One region of the Hansschlegelia sp. KR7-227 genome, then DNA from elsewhere that is predicted to be linked to it. Evidence: riboswitches for the same ligand, from Rfam matches in the RefSeq annotation. Region 1 holds a riboswitch; the other holds the start of a gene.

Evidence for each region. A riboswitch is a leader RNA that binds a small molecule or an ion and turns the genes downstream of it on or off. The one in region 1 is predicted to bind cobalamin.
Region 2: linked by a shared signal. The riboswitch ahead of ACO2RJ_RS02065 (TonB-dependent receptor plug domain-containing protein) and the one ahead of ACO2RJ_RS05790 (CbtB domain-containing protein) in region 1 are both predicted to bind cobalamin.

The regions. Positions count from the first base shown of each region.
Region 1 is NZ_JBMSEA010000001.1:1,229,647-1,238,837, forward strand. It holds gene ndk (nucleoside-diphosphate kinase) at 1-21, opposite strand, end outside; gene ACO2RJ_RS05760 (glutathione S-transferase N-terminal domain-containing protein) at 338-1,018, opposite strand; gene ACO2RJ_RS05765 (DinB family protein) at 1,088-1,597, shown strand; gene ACO2RJ_RS05770 (transglutaminase-like domain-containing protein) at 1,687-2,787, opposite strand; gene ACO2RJ_RS05775 (TlpA family protein disulfide reductase) at 2,784-3,359, opposite strand; gene ACO2RJ_RS05780 (RDD family protein) at 3,528-4,025, shown strand; gene ACO2RJ_RS05785 (arginyltransferase) at 4,116-4,868, shown strand; cobalamin riboswitch at 4,924-5,125, shown strand; gene ACO2RJ_RS05790 (CbtB domain-containing protein) at 5,161-5,346, shown strand; gene ACO2RJ_RS05795 (CbtA family protein) at 5,356-6,102, shown strand; gene cobU (bifunctional adenosylcobinamide kinase/adenosylcobinamide-phosphate guanylyltransferase) at 6,123-6,653, shown strand; gene cobW (cobalamin biosynthesis protein CobW) at 6,650-7,690, shown strand; gene cobN (cobaltochelatase subunit CobN) at 7,722-9,191, shown strand, end outside.
Region 2 is NZ_JBMSEA010000001.1:454,155-463,345, forward strand. It holds gene ACO2RJ_RS02050 (FecCD family ABC transporter permease) at 1-848, opposite strand, end outside; gene ACO2RJ_RS02055 (ABC transporter substrate-binding protein) at 845-1,684, opposite strand; gene ACO2RJ_RS02060 (DUF7676 family protein) at 1,677-2,273, opposite strand; gene ACO2RJ_RS02065 (TonB-dependent receptor plug domain-containing protein) at 2,333-4,288, opposite strand; cobalamin riboswitch at 4,483-4,682, opposite strand; gene nhaA (Na+/H+ antiporter NhaA) at 5,497-6,696, shown strand; gene ACO2RJ_RS02075 (alpha/beta hydrolase) at 6,905-7,855, shown strand; gene ACO2RJ_RS02080 (alpha/beta hydrolase) at 7,972-8,904, shown strand; gene ACO2RJ_RS02085 (DEAD/DEAH box helicase) at 8,919-9,191, opposite strand, start outside.

The DNA of each region.
Region 1 (9,191 bases):
GAAGGTGCGCTCGATGGCCATGGGATCGCCTTGTCTCGAAGGTTTGGCCGCGCGGGCGGCGGCGGCGGAGAAACGCCGCGGCGTCGCGGGCGGACGGAAGAAGCGCGCGGCTTATAGCGCGGCGCATTCCGCGACGAAAGGTCGGTCGCGGACGTCCCGCCGGCGTTGGAAAGGCGTCAGCGTGGCCTGGGCTCATCGGCGTGGCGGGCGCCCGGATGGGCTCCGCCAAGAGCCCGGAAGGCGTCCTTCGCCGGAAACGTCTTCCGGAAGGCAAGCGCTCGCGATTGAATGCGAGAGCGGCGGGCTTCGGTCCGCCGCCTTTTCATTCGGCGCGCCCCTACCCGCGCGTCGCGCTCAGCACGGCCGCGTAGCGCTCGTTGATCCGGCCGAACCACTCCGCGATCGGCGCGTCTTCGGAGAAGAAGTCGACCGTGCCGACGACCTTCGTCCATTGCACGACCCCCGCTAGGAGAAAGTCGCCGAACACCGGCCCCGCGCCGCCGAGGAAGGGCTGCTTCCGCAGCATGATGCGAAGAGGCTGGAACGCCTCGCGCGCCGCCGCGACCCCGGCGTCGCGGTCGGCTGCGGCGTCTTCGAGCGTCGCCTTCAGCATCTTTTCGCGGGAGCTCCGAAAGTAGGCCTGCGTCTCCGGATCGAGCGCCGCGTTGATGTCGACGGCGATGACGCGCGCGATCTTTCCCATCGCGAACATCACATGGCCGAGCACGAAGCGCGTCAGCGCCTCGGCCTGCGGCCCGCCGAACAGCGGCGGCGCGTCCGGATAGGCTTTGTCGAGATGAACCGCGAGGTCGAAGGAATCGCCGATCGTGGTGTGCCCGAGTTCAATCACGGGCACGGTCCTGAAACCGCCGCCCTTAATCGCGGGAATGTCGACGAACCGGGTGGGCGTCGTCTCGAACGCCAGCCCCTTATGGGCGAGCGCGAGCTTGGCCGCCCAGCAATAGGGGCTTGGCCGGCGACCGTCTGCCGTCGCAAGGTCGTGGATATGAGCGGTCATTGAAGGGCCCCCTTCGGACATGCTTGGTTGAACTGGCATACCAAATCCGGCGCAGAATGGCGAAAGGGCATGATCGGGTATTGGCGGATGTTCGCCGGCTACAACGGTTGGGCCAATGCGCGGCTCTACGCCGCCGTCCTTGCCCTGCCGGGCGACGCGTTTCACGCCGAGACCGGCGCGTTCTTCGGCACGCTTTGCGGCACGCTGAACCATTTGCTGGTCACCGACCGGATCTGGATGAAGCGCCTGACAGGCCGAGGGGAAGCGCCGAACCGGCTCGACGCCGTGCTCCACGAGGATCTGCCCTCGCTCTCGCAGGCCCGAGCGCGGGAAGACCGGCTCCTGTCGGACTGGATCGCCGGTCTGAGCGAAGAGACGCTGAAGGGATTCATCCGCTACCGGAGGGTGAGCTCAGCGGAGGACATTGAGCAGCCGATTGAGGCCGCGCTCGCCCATCTTTTCAACCACCAGACCCACCATCGCGGACAGGCGCACGCGCTGGTTTCGCGCTTCGGCGGAAACGCGGCGGCGCCCTCGCTCGATCTCCTCGCCTTTCAGCGCGCGGCGAGCCACGCCTGAACGCCGCGCACCGGCTGCGGCCCGTCCCTCATTGGGACGAGGAGGAGCGGCGGCGACCGCCGCCTCCCGGTATGGTCGAACCCGACGCCTCAGGCCGTCACTTCCCGCGCGGTGATCGCGTATCTGAAGGTGTCGGGGTCGAGGCAGTCGAGCAGACCCGCCACCGTCTCGGCCTGCGGATACATGAAGAAGCCGAGCGGTCCCGTCTGCGAGCCCGGAAGCTTGACGTCGTGGGCGTCGTTGTAGGCGAGCCAGTTGGTCTCCCACGAGCCGAACAGAGCCTTGCGGGCGGCGAGCACCTTCGGGTCGTCGAGCGCGAGCTTCGTCGGCGGCTCCTCGAGCGCGACCTTGCGGACGTCGGCCGGATCGACCGGGAACCAGCCGACCCCGTCCAGCCAGACCTCGGCGCGGCAGTGCTGCGCCTTGGTGATGGTCTCGGAATTCGCCCCGAGGCTCTTGTAGCCGAAGCGCGAGGGCGCGACGCGGATGCCGTAGACGTCGCGCGCCGGCAGGCCGGCCGCGCGGGCGAGCCCGACATAGAGGGCGTTGATGTCGGCGCATTTGCCGCCGAGATTGCCGCTCTCCAGCATGGTCGCGACGTCGCCGAGACCGCAGCCGCGCACCTTCGCGTCGCGATGCGTGTTTTCGACCACCCACTGATAGATCGCCTCAGCCTTCTCGCGATCGTCCGTCCGGGACCCGACGATCTCGGCGGCCCGCCGGGCGACGACGCCGTCCGTCGGGATCAGCCGCGTGGCGGCGACGTATTTGGCGCGGTCTTCGGCCGAGAGACCCGCGCCGCCCCCGTCGGGCGCGACGGCGCGGTCGCGGGTCGAGACGCGGCTGACGACCTCGAGGACGGGCGTTTCCGCCCCGCTCCTCCACTCGGCGACCACCATCCCGACAGGTCCGTCGATCCGATCCGACGCGTCGGCGTTGCCGGTGAAGCGCGTCTCGCCCGGCCGGGTCCACTCGTCGGCCGCGAAGCTCGGCGTCGGCACCCAGGCGCGCGCCGCGCCCTTGCTGGTCGGAAGCTCGACCCGTGTCCGGATCTCGAACGACCGCCAGGGGCCGGGCTGCGGCGCGAAGGCGGGCGTTTCGCCGGCGCTGACGCCGCCGGTGCGCATGACAGCGGCGGCGGCGGCGAGCGCGCCCGCGCCGCATTTCAGAAGGCTGCGACGATGGATCATCGGGATTCTCCCTTGTGTTCTTGGAGCTGGATCGAAAGAGCGTGGAGCGTTTCAGAGGTGCGGGGATACGCCCAGTCGACGGGCCCCGCAGCCCGCAAGAGGCGCCCGCCGGAGGGCGTCAGCACTGCGGTGGCGGGCAATCCCCGCACGCCGAAGGCGCGCGCGACGGCCTGCTCCGGATCGTGAGCGATCGGGTCGGGAAGGCCTAAACGGGCGACGAAGGTCTTCGCGCGCGATGCAGGCTCCCCGACGGCGACGCCGATCAGGCGGACACGCTCGCCTTCCGCCTCGGCGTAGCGCATGAGGGCCGGGAGCTCCTCCTCGCAGGGCTCGCACCAGCTGGCGAAGAAATGAATGAGAGTTGGACGCGAAGGCTCGCCGCCGATCGAGAACGGCCGACCGTCGAGATCGACCGTATCGACCGGGGCCGGCGCCTGCCCGGCGTCCGCGAAGGCCGCGAACTCCGTCGCGCCGGTCGGCGATCCCGCCAGAACGAGCGCAAGGATTCCAGCGGCGCTGGGCGTCGCGCGGCGAGCGGAGGGCGCAATCGGTGGGTCTGCGATCGCCGGCACGCGGCAGATGCTCCATGGTCTCAGGCCCCGACGATGGTCCCCCCGCATTACGCGGTCAAGTGGAGCGCGGAGAGCCGCACATCACGGACGCTTGCGATCCCGCGGCGCCGGCCCCAAATCCCTCATTGCGGGAACGCCGCAGCCGATCCTCCGGAGGTTTCGCCCGAAATGACGACCACCGCCCCGCTCTACGTCGACCAGTCCGGCGGGTATGTCGACCCGCTGGCCGATCCGCGGCTCTATGAGGGCGCGCTCAGCCGGCGCGTGCTCGCTTTCTGCGTGGACTTCGGGATCGTGCTGACGCTCACCTTCGTCGCAAGCGTGGTGATCTTTTTTCTCGGGGTCTTTACCCTCGGGCTTGCGTGGCTGCTGTATGGAATGGTGTTCCCGGCCGTCGCCATCCTCTATTCCGGCGCGACGCTCGGCGGAGACCGCGCCGCCACCTGGGGCATGCGCATGACCGGCCTCACGGCGCGGCGCTGGGACGGCTCGATGCCGGGCTTCTTCGTCGCCGGGGCGCATGTCGTGCTGCTTTATGCGACGGTCACGTTCCTGACGCCGTTCATCCTGCTGGTCGGTCTGTTCTCGCGGCGCAAGCAGCTCCTGCACGACATCGCGCTCGGGGTGCTGTTCATGGACCGCGGACTTCTCGAATCCCGCCGCTGACGAGCCGCTTGCCGGCCAAGCGGCGCCTGATATCCTGACGTTCGAAGCGGAGTCGCGCCGGGACCGCGACGCTCGCTGCGGAAACGACCCTTGACCGCACATTCGCGCGACACGCCGCAATTCTACCTGACCGCGCCATCGCCCTGCCCTTACCTGAAGGGCCAGTTCGAGCGGAAGGTGTTCACGCATCTGGTCGGCGAGCACGCGGCGACGCTGAACGATCTGCTCACCCACGGCGGCTTCCGCCGGAGCCAGACCATCGCCTACCGCCCGGCCTGCGAGAATTGCCGGGCCTGCGTTTCGGTGCGGGTGCGGGTCGCCGATTTCCAGTGGACCAAGGCGTTCCGGCGGAACCGCGCGCTGAACCGCGATCTCGTTCGCGCGGAGCTCGGTCCGACGCCGACCTCGGAGCAGTATTCGCTGTTTCGCGCCTATCTCGACGATCGCCATTCCGACGGGGGAATGGTCGACATGACCGTGCTCGACTACGCCACGATGGTCGAGGACAGCCATGTCCGCACCGGCCTCGTGGAGTATCGCCGACGCGGCGCGGAGACCGCCGTCACGGGCCGCGGCGTCGGTCCCGTGCGCGCCGTGGCGCTGGTCGATCGGCTGTCGGACGGCCTTTCGCTCGTCTATTCCTTCTATGATCCGGAAGAGCGGGCGCGCGGCCTCGGAACCTTTGTCATCCTCGACCATGTCGAGCGGGCGCGGGAGCTCGGGCTCGCCTATCTCTACCTCGGCTACTGGGTCGATGGCTCGTCCAAGATGGACTACAAGCGCCGTTTCCAGCCGCAGGAGATGCTGGGTCCCGCCGGCTGGGCCCTGCGCGAGGGCGCCTAGAGCGGCTTTAGTCCCAGCCGGCGCCGCGTTGTGGGCGCACGCTCCATCTGCTATGGCTCCGAGACTTCGCTTCGGTCCCTTCGGGGACAAAAGGGAATCCGGTGGGAGGCTTCTCGTCTCGAATCCGGAGCTGCCCCCGCAACTGTAAGCGGCGAGCGGCGCATCGATCCTCACGCCACTGGGGCCAAGCCCTGGGAAGGCCGATGCGTCCGCCCCGACCCGCGAGCCAGGAAACCTGCCGCAAGCGATCCCGCTGGCGCCCTCGGTGGGAGGGCATGAAAGGCAAGATCGAATGTCGACCGCAGCCTCGCAGACCCGCTCCTCCGCCGTCGCGCTCGCGCCGCAGCGCGCGCTTCCGATCGCCTTCGCGCTGATGTTCGGCGTGCTGCTGATCTACGGAACCGGCTTCCTCGGGATCTCCGCCGTGCACAACGCGGCGCACGACCAGCGGCACGCCATCGGCTTCCCCTGCCACTGAGGGGACGCCATGCATCTGTTCCGGAACATCGTCTTCGTAGCGGCGCTGGTCGGGCTCGCCGCGGGCCTACTGCTGACCGTCCTCCAGCAGTTCGGCGTCCAGCCGCTCATCGTCAAGGCCGAAATCGTCGAACAGGCGAACGCCGCCAAGGCGGCGGCGCCGCATGATCATGCCGCCTCCGGCGATCACGATCACGCCGCCGCGGTCGCGCAGGACGAGGCTGCGGCCTCCGCGCATGATCACGACCCGAACGCCTGGGAGCCCGCCGACGGCGTCGAGCGCTTCGGCTGGACGCTGATCGCGAACGTCGTGAGCGGAGTGGGCTTTGCGCTCCTGCTCGTCGCGGCGAGCGAACTGAAGGGCGGCCTCACCTCCTGGCGCGAAGGGCTGATGTGGGGCCTCGCGGGCTTCGCCGTCTTCACGCTCGCGCCGAGCGTGGGGCTCCCGCCCGAGGCGCCTGGCGTGGAAGGCGCGCCGTTGATCGATCGGCAGGTCTGGTGGCTGGCGACCGTGGTCGCCACCGCGATCGGCCTCGCCCTGATCGCCTATGGCCGTTCCCCGCTGGCGGCGCTTGGCGGCGTGGCGCTGATCGCGGCCCCCCACGTCGTCGGCGCGCCGATCGCGCCGCAGCCCGCCGCCATCCCGCATGACCTCGAGCACAATTTCGTCGTGGCGGTCATCGTCACCGGGTTCGTGTTCTGGGCCGCGCTCGGAACGCTCGCCGGCGTCCTCCGCCGACGCTTTTCGGACGCGTGACGACGTCACGCGCCGGACGCGTGACGTTGGTCCTCGGCGGCGCGCGCTCCGGCAAGAGCCGCTTCGCAGAGGACCTCGTCGCGGCCTCTCCTCTCGACCGGGTCTATGTCGCGACGGCCGAAGCGCGGGATGATGAGATGCGAGATCGGATCGCGCATCACCGCGCCCGGCGCGATGGAAGCTGGCGAACGGTCGAGGCGTCGCGCCAGCTCGTCGGCGCTCTGTGGAACGAATCCAGCCCTAAGACGGTCGTGCTCGTCGATTGTCTTACGCTCTGGCTCAGCGCTCTGGTGCTGGCCGACCCTCTGATCGTCGACGTGGACGAAGAGATAGACGGCCTGCTGTCCTTTCTCGTCTTTGCGCCCGGGGACGTGATTCTCGTCTCGAACGAGGTCGGCTCCGGCATCGTCCCCGACAATGCGCTCGCCCGCGCCTTTCGCGACCATCAGGGCCGCCTGAACCAGCTCGTCGCCGCGCGCGCCGACCGGGTGACGCTGGTCGCCGCCGGCCTTCCCCTCGACCTCAAGCTCCCGAAGGAGCCTTCGGAATGACCGCCTCCCACAAGATCCCCGCCACCGTCGTCACCGGCTTTCTCGGCGCGGGCAAGACCACGCTGGTCCGGCATCTGCTGCAGAACGCCGGAGGCCGCAGGATCGCGCTGATCGTCAACGAGTTCGGCGACGTCGGCATCGACGGCGAGGTGCTGAGAGCCTGCGCGAGCGAGGCGTGCTCGGAGGACGACATCGTCGAGCTCGCAAACGGATGCATCTGCTGCACCGTGGCCGACGACTTCATTCCGACGATGGAGAAGATCCTCGCCCGCTCGCCCCAGCCGGACCACATCGTGATCGAGACCTCCGGCCTGGCGCTGCCGCAGCCGCTCGTCAAGGCGTTCCGCTGGCCCGAGATCGCGACCCGCGTCACCGTCGACGGCGTCGTCACGGTCGTCGACGGGCCCGCCGTGCGCGACGGACGCTTCGCTCATGACGAAGCGGCGGTGGCAGCCCAGCGCGCCGCGGACCCGAACGTCGATCACGACGACCCGATCGAAGAGCTGTTCGAGGATCAGGTGCGCTCGGCCGACCTGCTGGTGTTGCACAAGGCGGACCTCATGGCCGACGGGGAGATTGCGGCGGTGAAGGCCGATATTCTCCAGCATGCGAGCGAAGGCGTGAGGGTCGTGTCGGCCGCCAACGGCGCGCTGCCCGCGGACGTGTTGCTCGGCCTGAAGAGCGGCGTCGAGGACAAGATCGACGGGCGCCCCACGACCCACGAGATGGAGGGCGAGGAGCAGCATGACCATGACGATTTCGACAGTTTCGTCGCCGACACGCCGGAGGTCGCCGACGCCGCCGAACTCGAGGCCCGCGTCCGCGCGGTGCTCGACGCGCACGACGTGCTGCGGCTGAAGGGTTTCGTGCCCGTCGCCGGCAAGTCGGCGCGCCTTGTGGTGCAGGCGGTCGGGGCCCGGATCGAGACCTATTTTGACCGCCCGTGGCGCGACGGCGAGGCGCGGCTGGGCCGTCTGGTGGTGATCGGAGAGCGCGGGATCGCGCGCGACGCGATCTCCGCAGCCTTGAAGGGCTAGCGTTCGTTCGGAGCGCCAAGGAAGGACTGGCATGCATCTCCTGAAGGCCCAGGGACAGCCGATCGGCGACGGCGCGGAGGCGGTCGATCTCGACCTGTCCCCCGCCGACATCGTCGTGGTCTCCGCGGCCGACACGGAGATCGCCGGGCTCGCCCGCGCGCAGGCCGCCCTCGGACCGGACGCGCCGAGCCTCAGGCTCGCAAGCCTGCAGAAGCTGCGCCACAACATGTCGGTCGACCTGTTTCTCGAGCGAACCGTCGCGCGTTCGAAGCTGCTGGTCCTGCGTCTGCTCGGCGGAGCGGCCTACTGGCCCTATGGCGTCGAGGAAAGCGTGCGGATCGCGAAGCGTCATGGCGTGACGCTCGCCGTGATGCCCGGCTGCGGCAACGCAGACCCCGACCTTCTCGCCCGCTCGACGGCGCCGCTCGACGAAGTCGATCGGCTGTGGCGGACGCTCGTCGAAGGCGGCCCCGACAACCTCGCCGCCGCGCTGCGGACGTGCCACGGCTGGCTTGACGGCTCCCCGATCGCCGAAGAGCCCCGGACGGTGCCCGCCGCCGGTCTCTATTGGCCCGGGATCGTCGCCCCTTCGCTCGACGAGGTTCGAGCGCTCTGGCCGGAAAGCGCGCCTGTCGCGCCGATCGTGTTCTATCGCGCGCAGTTTCAGGCCGGCGACGTCGCCCCCATAGACGCCCTCGCCGCGGCGCTCACGGAGCGCGGCGTCGCCGCTCTACCGATCTACGTCTCGTCGCTGAAGGACGCCGCGGCGGCGGCGTTCGTGCGGGAGACCTTCGCCGCCGTCCGGCCGGACGTCGTGCTGAACGCGACCGCCTTCGCGGTGTCCAAGCCGGGCGCCGCGTGGACGGCGACGCCTCTGGATTCCACCGACGCGCCGGTGCTCCAGGTGGTGTTCGCCGGCATGGACCGCGCCACGTGGGAGGCCTCTCCGCGCGGCCTCGGGGCGCGCGACCTCGCGATGGCCGTCTCGCTGCCGGAGATCGACGGCCGGATCATGAGCCGCGCCGTCGCCTTCAAGACCGCGGGCCGTTTCGACCCAGCGACCGAGACCGAGGTGGTGTCGTTCGAGCCGGTTCCGGACAGGATCGCCTTCGTCGCCGACCTCGCCGCCAACTGGGCGCGGCTGCGACGCACGGCGCCGGCCGACCGCAAGGTGGCGCTGATCCTCGCCAACTACCCGACCGGCGCCGCGCGTCTCGCCAACGGCGTCGGCCTCGACACGCCGGCGAGCACGGCGGTCATCCTCGACGCGCTGCGCGAGGCGGGCTACGCCGCCGACGGCGCGCCAACGGCCGGCGCAGACGTCGTCAGCCAGATGACAGCCGCGCTGGAGCGTTCGCGCGGCCCGACGACGCCGAGCGACGCGCGTCGTCATGCGGCCCGCCCGGAGGGGCCCTGTCGGGCGTCGAGCTCCGCGCCGCGCATGGATGGTCCGGTCACGCCGGACCATGACGAGCCTTCACACCCGCCGGCGACGCTTCCC
Region 2 (9,191 bases), 780 kb from region 1:
CCGGAGATCAGCAGCAGCCGTCCGGGCCGTCCGCCGACAAGGGGACGTAGCAGATGCGGGACCACCAGCCCGACGAAGCCGATCGCTCCGGTCGCCGCGACCGATGCGCCGACGGCGAGCGCCGTCCCGACGATGAGCAGCAACCGCACGCGGCCCAGATCGAAGCCGAGGCTCGTCGCTGTGTCCTCGCCGAGCGTCAGTGCGTCGAGCGCCGGGCCGGAGGCGAGGATCATCAACCAGCCGAGGGCGAGCAGCGGCGCCGCGAGCAGGACGTGGTCCATGCTGCGGTCGGCAAGCGATCCCATCAGCCAGAACATCACCTCCATCGCTGCATAGGGGTTCGGCGAGAGATTGAGGGCGAGCGCGGTCAGCGCGCCCGCTAGGCTGTTGATCGCGACGCCCGCGAGGATCAGTGTCATGGTCGCTGAGCCGCGGCCGGCGAGCACGTAGAGCAGCGCGACCGCGAGGCCGGCTCCCAGAACGCCGCCGATCGGCAGCGCTAGCCCGAAGGTCCCCGAGAGGCCAGAGTAGAACGCCATCACCGTGCCGAAGGCGGCTGCGCCCGAGACCCCGATCACGCCCGAGTCGGCGAGAGGATTTCGCAGCAGCCCCTGCATCGCGGCGCCGGCCAGCCCAAGGCTGAACCCGACCAGCGCTCCCATGATGGCTCGCGGCAGCCTCAGCTCCACCAGCACCAGCGAGCCGAGTGAGGTTTTGCCGGCGGCAAGGTCGCCGAGCGCGCCTGGGAGGTCGACCGGCGCGTAACCGATCGCGACGGAAGCGACGAAGGCTGCCGTCAGCAGCGCCGCCAGCGCGCCGGCGAGCGCAGGGTAAGACGGGGCGGTCACCGACCGCCTCCAGCCGCGGCGTCGACCAGGATGTCGTAGGCGTCGGCGATGCTCGGCCCATAGCAGGTCCAGAGCTTCGGCGGGATCTTCACCACGCGCACCCGTTCGCCCAACTGCCCGAGGATTGGATGCTTCAGAATCTCGGTGGCGAGCGCGGGCGGCCCGGCGCGGTCGCCGTCGACGATCAGCAGGTCGACGCCCGCCAGTATGATCGTCTCCAGCGGCAGCTGACCGTAGTTGTCCAGCTTGAGTTCGGCGGCGACGTTCACGAGCCCTGCGCGTCGCATCAGCTCATCGCTGAGCGAGCCGGGACCCGCGGTGAAGCCGTTCGGGCGCAGGACCGCGGCCCGCAACTTCGGCTCGGGGGCGGTCGCCGGGCGCGCCAGCCGGCGATCCAGTTCTACGATCATCGCCTCGCCGCGGTCGGCATGGCCGATCGCGAACGCGAGCCGGCGGATCTCCGTTCTCACCTGGTCGAGCGTCCGCGGCGCGTCGGCGTCGACGACGGGCACGCCGATGCGCTTCAGCACCGAAACGGTCGCGCGCGCGGCGTAGCGACCGGCGAGAACCAGATCGGGCTGCGCCGCCACGACCTCCTCTGCGAGCCCGCGGTTCTGCGGCACGCTCTTCACGAGGTCCGCCACGTTCGATCCGGCCGAGACCGTCGACAGCCAAGTCACCGAGGCGATCTGCGAGGGATCGCCCAGCTGCGCCAGTAACTCGTCGGTGCAGAGGTTGATCGAGACCACGCGCGCCGGAGCCGCGACCGCTGCTGATTCACACCATGGGCCGACGAGCGTCAGCGCGAGGGCGACCGCGAGAAGGCGCTCAGCCATGGGCGAAACCACGCCCCTCCGCGTCGATCGCCTCGGGGTCGCGGCAGAGCCAGCGCTTCGAGATCGCCCGCCAAGTGGCGAGCCGCGAGAAGTCCGGCGTCGCTGAGAGGCTGTCGTCGTCCTCGATGAAGGGGTTGGCGAAGAAGATCGAGATCATGGGCTCGCCGGCCCCGTTCCACATCTCGAAGCCCCAAGTCACCGGCTTGCCGTCGCGCCCGCGACTGCGGAACAGCTGAGCCTTCGAGGGCTTGCGCCGGCGCGTCAGTTCGGGCGCGACGGGAAAACGCTCCGAGCCGCGGTTCTCGCCGATGCACAGGTGGAAGTGCCCGCCATGGCCGAACATGACGGTGAGGTAGCCGTCGAGGAGGCCGATCTTCTCGGGCGCGCCGGGGCAGCGCCACTCATAGGCCGCTCCCTCGATCAGCGGACCGAACCGGATGCCAGCCCAGTGGTTCTCGAACACGTCGCGCAGGAACGCCTCGAGCGTCGGCTCGTCGACGTTCAGCGCCCAGATCTCGCGCCTGACGGCGCCGTTGTCGTCCCGGATGATCTCGGTCGGCTCACGCCGCACGATTGTCTCTTCAGGCATAGCGCTACCCTGATCGTGGAGAGGGGCTGCCGCCGACGACAGGCCGGCGGCCGGCGTCGTCAGAACGAGACCTTGAGACCGCCATAGGCAGTGCGCCCGGGCGTGTTGTAGGTCAGGACCTCCTCGTAATTCTTGTCGAAGAGGTTCTCGACCCGCCCGTAGATCTCGGCGTTCTGGTGCAGCTTGTAGGACGCCGCGAGGCTGATCAGCGTGTAGGCCTTCAATGGAACGCTGGTCCGCGCGAAGGTCGCGGCGTCATAGGCGAGATCGCGCTGTCGGCCGTTGTAGATGACGCCGAGGTTGACGTTCGCCCTGTCATCGAGGAACGCGTAGTTGGCGTTGAAGCTCGCAATGTGCGTGGGTCGGCGCACGAGCGTCGCGCCGGTCGCGTCCTGGCCGTCCGTGAAGGTGTAGGCGCTGCGCAGCGTCAGCCCGTTGATCGGCTTCAGGGTCAAACCGAGTTCGACGCCGTCGATCTTCGACGTGCCGGCGAGGTTGATCGGCCGGTTCACAAAGCCGGTCGGGTCGCCCGGATCGGGGACCGTCTCGCTCGAGATCAGATCCCTCACGCGCTGCTGGAAGTAGGTCGCGTCGATGACGATCCGGTCGTCCCAGATCGGCTGGTCGACACCGACGTCCCAGCCTTCGCCGCGCTCGGGCTTGAGGTCGCTGTTGGGGACGTAATTGCCGGAGAAGCCGAACAGCTCGAAGGTCGTCGGGTTCTTGACGCCGGTGCCCCACGACCCCCTGATCTTGGTCTTCGTCTGGTCGAAGGTGTAGGCGCTCGCGAAGCGATAGGTCGTCGCCTCCTCGAAGCGGTCGTTGAAGTCCCGACGGACGCTGCCGGTGACGAACAACTTCTCGAAGAAACCGATCTGGTATTGGCCGACGAGCGCGGCGTTATCGATGTGCTTGCGGAGCGGGTTCGGGGCGTCGGCCGGGAACGGGAAGGCTGTGAAGCTCTTCACCGCGTCGCGTGTGTGGTCGGCGCCGAAGGTCAGCACATGGCTCGCCGGCAGCGCGCCCTGGGTCTCGAAGCGGACGTTGGTCTGGTAGTCGAACCGCGTCATCTCGCCGAGCGAGGCGTAGGTCTTGAGGTCCGTGCCGGCGAAGCTGCGGCGGTCCTGGTTCGTGTAGGACAGGCCGAGGATGTGGTCCCAGGCGCCGCCGAGCAGCGTCGCCTTGGCCTGCGCGCGGCCGAAGAACTGCTTGCCCTTCTCGGTGTCGCGATTATCGACCGCTGCCGCGAACGGATAGCCGTCCGACGTCGCGCCGAAGCCGTCGCGGTCGGCGTCGAACTCGGTGTAGCGGGCGACGCCCGTGAACTCGAGGGCCTCCGTCGGCCGCACCGAAACCTTCGCGAGCCCCGTTCCGCTCTTATAGCCGTCATGATCCAGCGAACGCGTCGGCACGACGGCGTCGAACCGGCTTGCGGTCGAGACGCCTCGGGTGCTGAAGCCCTGACCGGCGAACAGGAAATCGTAGGCCTCCGTTCCGCCTGACACCGAGGCCGTCCCGGTCATGGTCTTGAAGGAGCCGCCCTCGATGCTGGCGCGGAACCGGGGCGGTCCCGGCTCGCCCTTTCGCGTCACGATGTTGATCACGCCGCCGATCGCGTCCGAGCCGTAGAGCGCGCTCTGCGGTCCCCGCAGCACGTCGACGCGTTCGACTTCCAGGTTGAGGAGGTTGGCGAAATCGAACTCCCCGCTCGTGCCGGGATCGTTCACGCGGATGCCGTCGACGATGACGAGCGTCTGGTTCGCCTCCGATCCGCGGATCCGGACGGCGGTGGCGGCGCCGGCCGGTCCCGTGCGGTTCACCGCGACGCCGGGCAGTTCGCGCAGCACGTCGGAGACGACTCGGATCTGACGCTGCTCCAGCTCCTCTCCGGAGATGGAGGATATGGCGCTTCCGACAGCGGCCTGCGGGCCGTCGACGCGGTTCGCCGTGACGGAGAGTTCTTCGAGCTGCGTGACGTCGGCGTCGGGCGCGGTCTGCGCGTCGGCGTCGGTCATGAGGCAAGCGGACGCGACTGCGAGCGCGGTCAGGCGCGCGCACGTGCCCTGTGAGGGGAGAGAAAGGGTGGACATCGAAACCCCGAGCGGGACGAGTGGCACGTCACCGCGAACTCGAGGTCTTGCCGATCACGCGTGTCGCCACGCCCGACGGTTCGCCCACCATCGGTGCACCCCGCCCGACGCGTTCGCGTGTGACCACACGACTGACGGCAGGTCTCCTGGCTCGCGGGTCGCTGCGGCTCCATCGCCTTCCCAGACCGAAGTGGTCCAGTGGCTGATGACAGAGTCGCTCGCCGCTTACAGTAGCGGGGGCTGCCGCGGCATGAGGTCATGAGACCCGCACCGCGTTCCCTTTTGATCCCCGAGGGGAACCGTCGCGGCGGACGCTATGGCGAGAATGTGGCGGGAGTCAATCGATGACCGATCCGCGTCCCCGTGGACGGCGTCCGACCGTGATCACGTCATCACGTGGATCCAAGGACGCGCGACGTGGGCGACCAACAGAGAGCGAAGTCCACGGTCCCGAAAAGTATCGGACCTCTTCGTCATCTATTTTGACCCAAGAACTTGTAAGCAAGTGACATCCACAGACGTGGTTCAGCAATTCGAGAAAAGCTATTTTCGATGTAACTCAACCCGCCCTCGACCTGCACTCCCGTTAACTTGATGGCCGGGAAAACATAACTCCCATGATCGAAGACGCACCAGAATGGTAGTGATGCCCGCCTGCCGATCCGGACCAAGGGCGCGGGTCAGCTCGTTCTTCTGAATGAGCGGGCGCAGGGTCGACGGAACGACGATCCGCCTCCACCAGCTGTCGCCGCGCCGGATGAGGTAGGGTGTCCTTGCCAGAGGAAGCGCCACGAACCTGCGTCGTTTGTCTCGACGGTTTGTGGCAGGTGCTTGTGGCGATAACCCCTAGATCGTCAAGACATTTACGGTATCTTGGCGCGACGGTGAATGTGATTTAGTTCTCCCGCCGTCCGCACCAGGGTCTCAGGACGACGGCTCCCGCCGCGTCCGAATGCAAGGGCGATGCGATCGCGACCGGGCGCCGTCCGGCCCGTCGCGCAATCTGGCGCCGCACGCGACGGTGAGGGGGCACGTCCGCCCGACGATCCTTCTCCCCAACGTGATCTCGGCTCGAGTTGACCCCGCAGCGAGGAGCCTACCTATGCGGTCGCATCCTCCAACACCGAGCGCCCATGACCCTCGCCCCGCTGCGCCGTCCCATCTCCATGCTCCGCGCGTTCCTCGACGGGGGCGCCGCTGGCGGCCTCGTGCTCATGGCGGCCGCGGCCGCGGCGCTGGCAGTGGCGAACTCGCCGCTCGGGGGGGCCTACGAGGCGGCGCTGCACGCCTATGTCGGGCCCTTGAGCGTCGCGCACTGGATCAATGACGGCCTGATGGCGATCTTCTTCCTGCTCGTCGGACTGGAGATCAAGCGCGAGATGCTGGATGGTCAGCTCTCGACCTGGTCGCGCCGGATCCTGCCGGGCGTGGCCGCGCTCGGGGGCATGGTCGTCCCGGCGCTGATCTACGCCGCGCTCAACTGGGACAACCCGGCGACGCTGCGCGGCTGGGCGATTCCGGCCGCGACCGACATCGCCTTCGCGCTCGGCGTGCTGTCCCTGCTCGGCGACCGCGTTCCGACCTCGCTCAAGATCTTCCTGACCGCGCTCGCGATCATCGACGACCTCGGGGCCGTCATTATCATCGCGCTGTTCTACACAGCCGACCTCTCGACCTACGACCTTGCCGGCGCCGCCGCGGTCGTTGCCGCGCTGGTCGTCATGAACAAGCGCGGGGTCACCGCGCTCGCGCCCTACCTGCTGTTGGGCGCCCTGCTTTGGGTGCTGGTGCTGCGGTCGGGCGTGCACGCCACGCTCGCAGGCGTCGCGCTGGCCCTGGCGATCCCGTTGAAGCCGACGCCGGGCAAGATCGACGACATGGAGCAGTCGCCGCTCCACCGGCTCGAGCACGCCCTTCACGGCTTCGTGCCGTTCGTGGTGATCCCGATCTTCGGTTTCGCCAACGCGGGCGTGTCGTTCGCCGGCATGACCACCGACGCGCTCACCGATCGGCTGACTTTGGGGGTGGCGCTCGGGCTGCTGCTCGGCAAGCTGATCGGCGTGTTCGGCAGCGCGGCGCTCGTGATCAGGCTCGGCTACGCCTGCCTGCCGGCGCGCGCGAGCTGGTCGCAACTTCTCGGGGTGTCGATGCTGTGCGGCATCGGCTTCACCATGAGCCTGTTCATCGGCCTGCTCGCCTTCGCCTCCGACGTCGAGCTGCAGAACGAGGTGAAGGTCGGCATCCTGCTGGGCTCGCTGACTTCGGGCGTCGTCGGTTGGTTGATCCTGCGGGTCTCGAAGCCGGAGCCCGCCCTGAAGCCCTGGCCCGCATGAGCGCCCGCGGCCGCTTCGCCTCATGCTCCCTCACGCCGAACGGCGGCGCGCATGAAGGGATCGTGCGTCAGGCGACGTGCGGATCGCCCGGCCGCTTCGGTCCTCGACATGCGAGCGGTGAGGGCGATGCGCTCCCGCGCCGCGCCAAAGCGCGCGAAACGCGCTATGTCCGCCGAGATCGATCTCCCGCCGTCACCAAGGTCCGAACGTGCCGCGCTTCGCCCGACGCATTCTCGCCGGCTTGTGTCTCGCGCTCGCCGCGGCGGTCCCCGCCGGCGCTCAGGGCGCGGGCGTCGTCGAGCGCAACCAGACGGCGTTCAGTCCGGCGCTTGGCCGGCCGCTCGCGTACAATCTCTTTCGCCCGGCCGAGCCGCCGGCGGAGGGCGCGCGCTGGCCGGTGATCTATCTGCTCGAAGGCCGGCCGAGCGAGTCCGACTGGCTCGACCAGGGCTTCGTCTATGAGGTGATCGACCGCGCGGTCGCCGACGGCGTGATTCCGCCCTCGCTCGTGGTCATTCCCGTCGCGCCGTTCAGCTGGTACGTCGACAATGACGATCCCGGCGGGCAGGGCATGATGAAGACCGCGCTCACGCGCGATCTCGTCGCCGCGATCGACGCCCGCTTTCCCACCGCCGCCTGCCGGGAGGGACGGGCCGTCGGCGGGCTTTCGATGGGCGGCTACGGCGCCGTGACCTTCGCGCTCGCCGATCCCGGCCTCTATGTCGGCGCGATGAGCTTCGCCGGAGCGATCACGCCTCCGATCGAGGCCGGCGACCGCGCGCGGCTGGAGCGCGCGGACGCCTTCTATGACGGCGCGTTCGGGCGTCCGCTCGAGCGCGGCCGGTTCAACGCCTGGAACCCGTTCGTCCTGCTGAGATCGCTTCCGCGCAAGCCGGGGCCGAAGCCGGCGATCTTCCTCGCCATCGGCGATCGCGACCGCGGCGGGCTCCTGCAGAGCCTCACCCGCTTCCATGTGGACCTGTTGCGCGCGGGCGTCGACAGCACGCTGCGGATCGGGCCGGGCGTACATGACTGGGACACGTGGCGCCGGCAGCTCGCCGACGGCCTTGGCTGGCTGGGACCGCGGCTCGATCCCGGGTGCCGGCGCGACGTGGCCAACCGGCCGGGCGACGTTCCGAGCGAGTCTGCGAGCCCGTGACGTTTTCGCGCGGCGACGGATGCTGCGCCGCAGCGCTAGCCTGTCGGGATCGCGCCTGGGCGAGCTTCGCCGCGCTGTCGCGAACCGTCCCGGTCGCCGCAGAACGAGCGTCGCCCATGCGCTTCCGTCGTCTTGCGGCGCTCGCCGCGTCCGCAGTCCTTTGCTCGACCGCTCCCGTCCGGGCCGGCGGCATCGTCGAGCGCGGCCTCGCGGCGCCGAGCCCCGCCCTCGGTCATCCCATCCGCTACAACCTCTATCGGCCGGCGGAGGCGCCGCCCTCGGGGGCGCGCTGGCCGGTGCTCTATCTTCTGCATGGCGGAGGCCCCGGCGAGGCCGACTGGCTCGACGCGGGCAGGCTCGCGGAGACGATGGACGGCGCGATCGCCGCGGGCAAGTTGCCGCCGACTGTCGTCGTCATGCCCTACGCGGGTGACAGCTGGTACGTCGACAACCACGACCGCGGCGGCGCCGGCGCGATGGCGACCGCGCTGACGCGCGATCTCGTCGACGCCGTCGACGCGGCCTTGCCGACCGCCGACTGCCGCCAGGGCAGGGCGGTCGCGGGCCTGTCGACCGGAGGCTACGGCGCTCTGCTGTTCGCGTTCAGCCGGCCGCGGTCCTACGGCGCCGCGATCAGCCTGTCCGGCAGCATCGCCCCGCCGATCGCGCCGCATATGACCGCGCGGATGAGGCGGGCGCAGCGGCTTTACGACGGCGCGTTCGGAACGCCGTTCAAACCGGCCCGCTTCAACGCCTGGAATCTGTTTCTGAAGGCGCCGAGGCTCGGCCTCGGCGGAGCGCCCAAGCCCGCCGTCTATCTGGACGCCGGCGACCGCGATCCCGGCGGGATCGTGCAAGGCGCGACCGAGCTCCATCTGGCGCTGCTCCGCCGGGGCGTCGACAGCACGCTGCGGATCGTCGGCGGACGGCATGAATGGGCGCTGTGGCGGCGCGAGCTCGCGCCCGCGCTCGCCTGGCTCGGGCCGCGTCTCGACCCGACCTGCGGGGCGCCGGTCGCCGCCGCCGCGAAGCGGACGGCGACGAAGTAGGCGCGACGGACGCGTCAGCCGTGTTCGGCGGAGCGCTCGCCGTTCGGGCGGCCGCCGCGGCGGCGCCGGTCAGGCCGGCCGCCGGAAGGCTTCATGAAGGACATCTTCGCGATGTCGCCGTCGGCGCGGACGCCATCGGCGCGACGCGCGTCCGGACGAGGGCCGTCCGCACGGTGACGGCTCGGTCCGGCGCCGGCTCCCGCCCGGCGCTGTTCGCCGTGCGCCTTGCCGTCGCCGCCCTGGCGAGGCGCGCCACGGCCGTTTTCGCCGCGTCCGCCGCCGCCGTT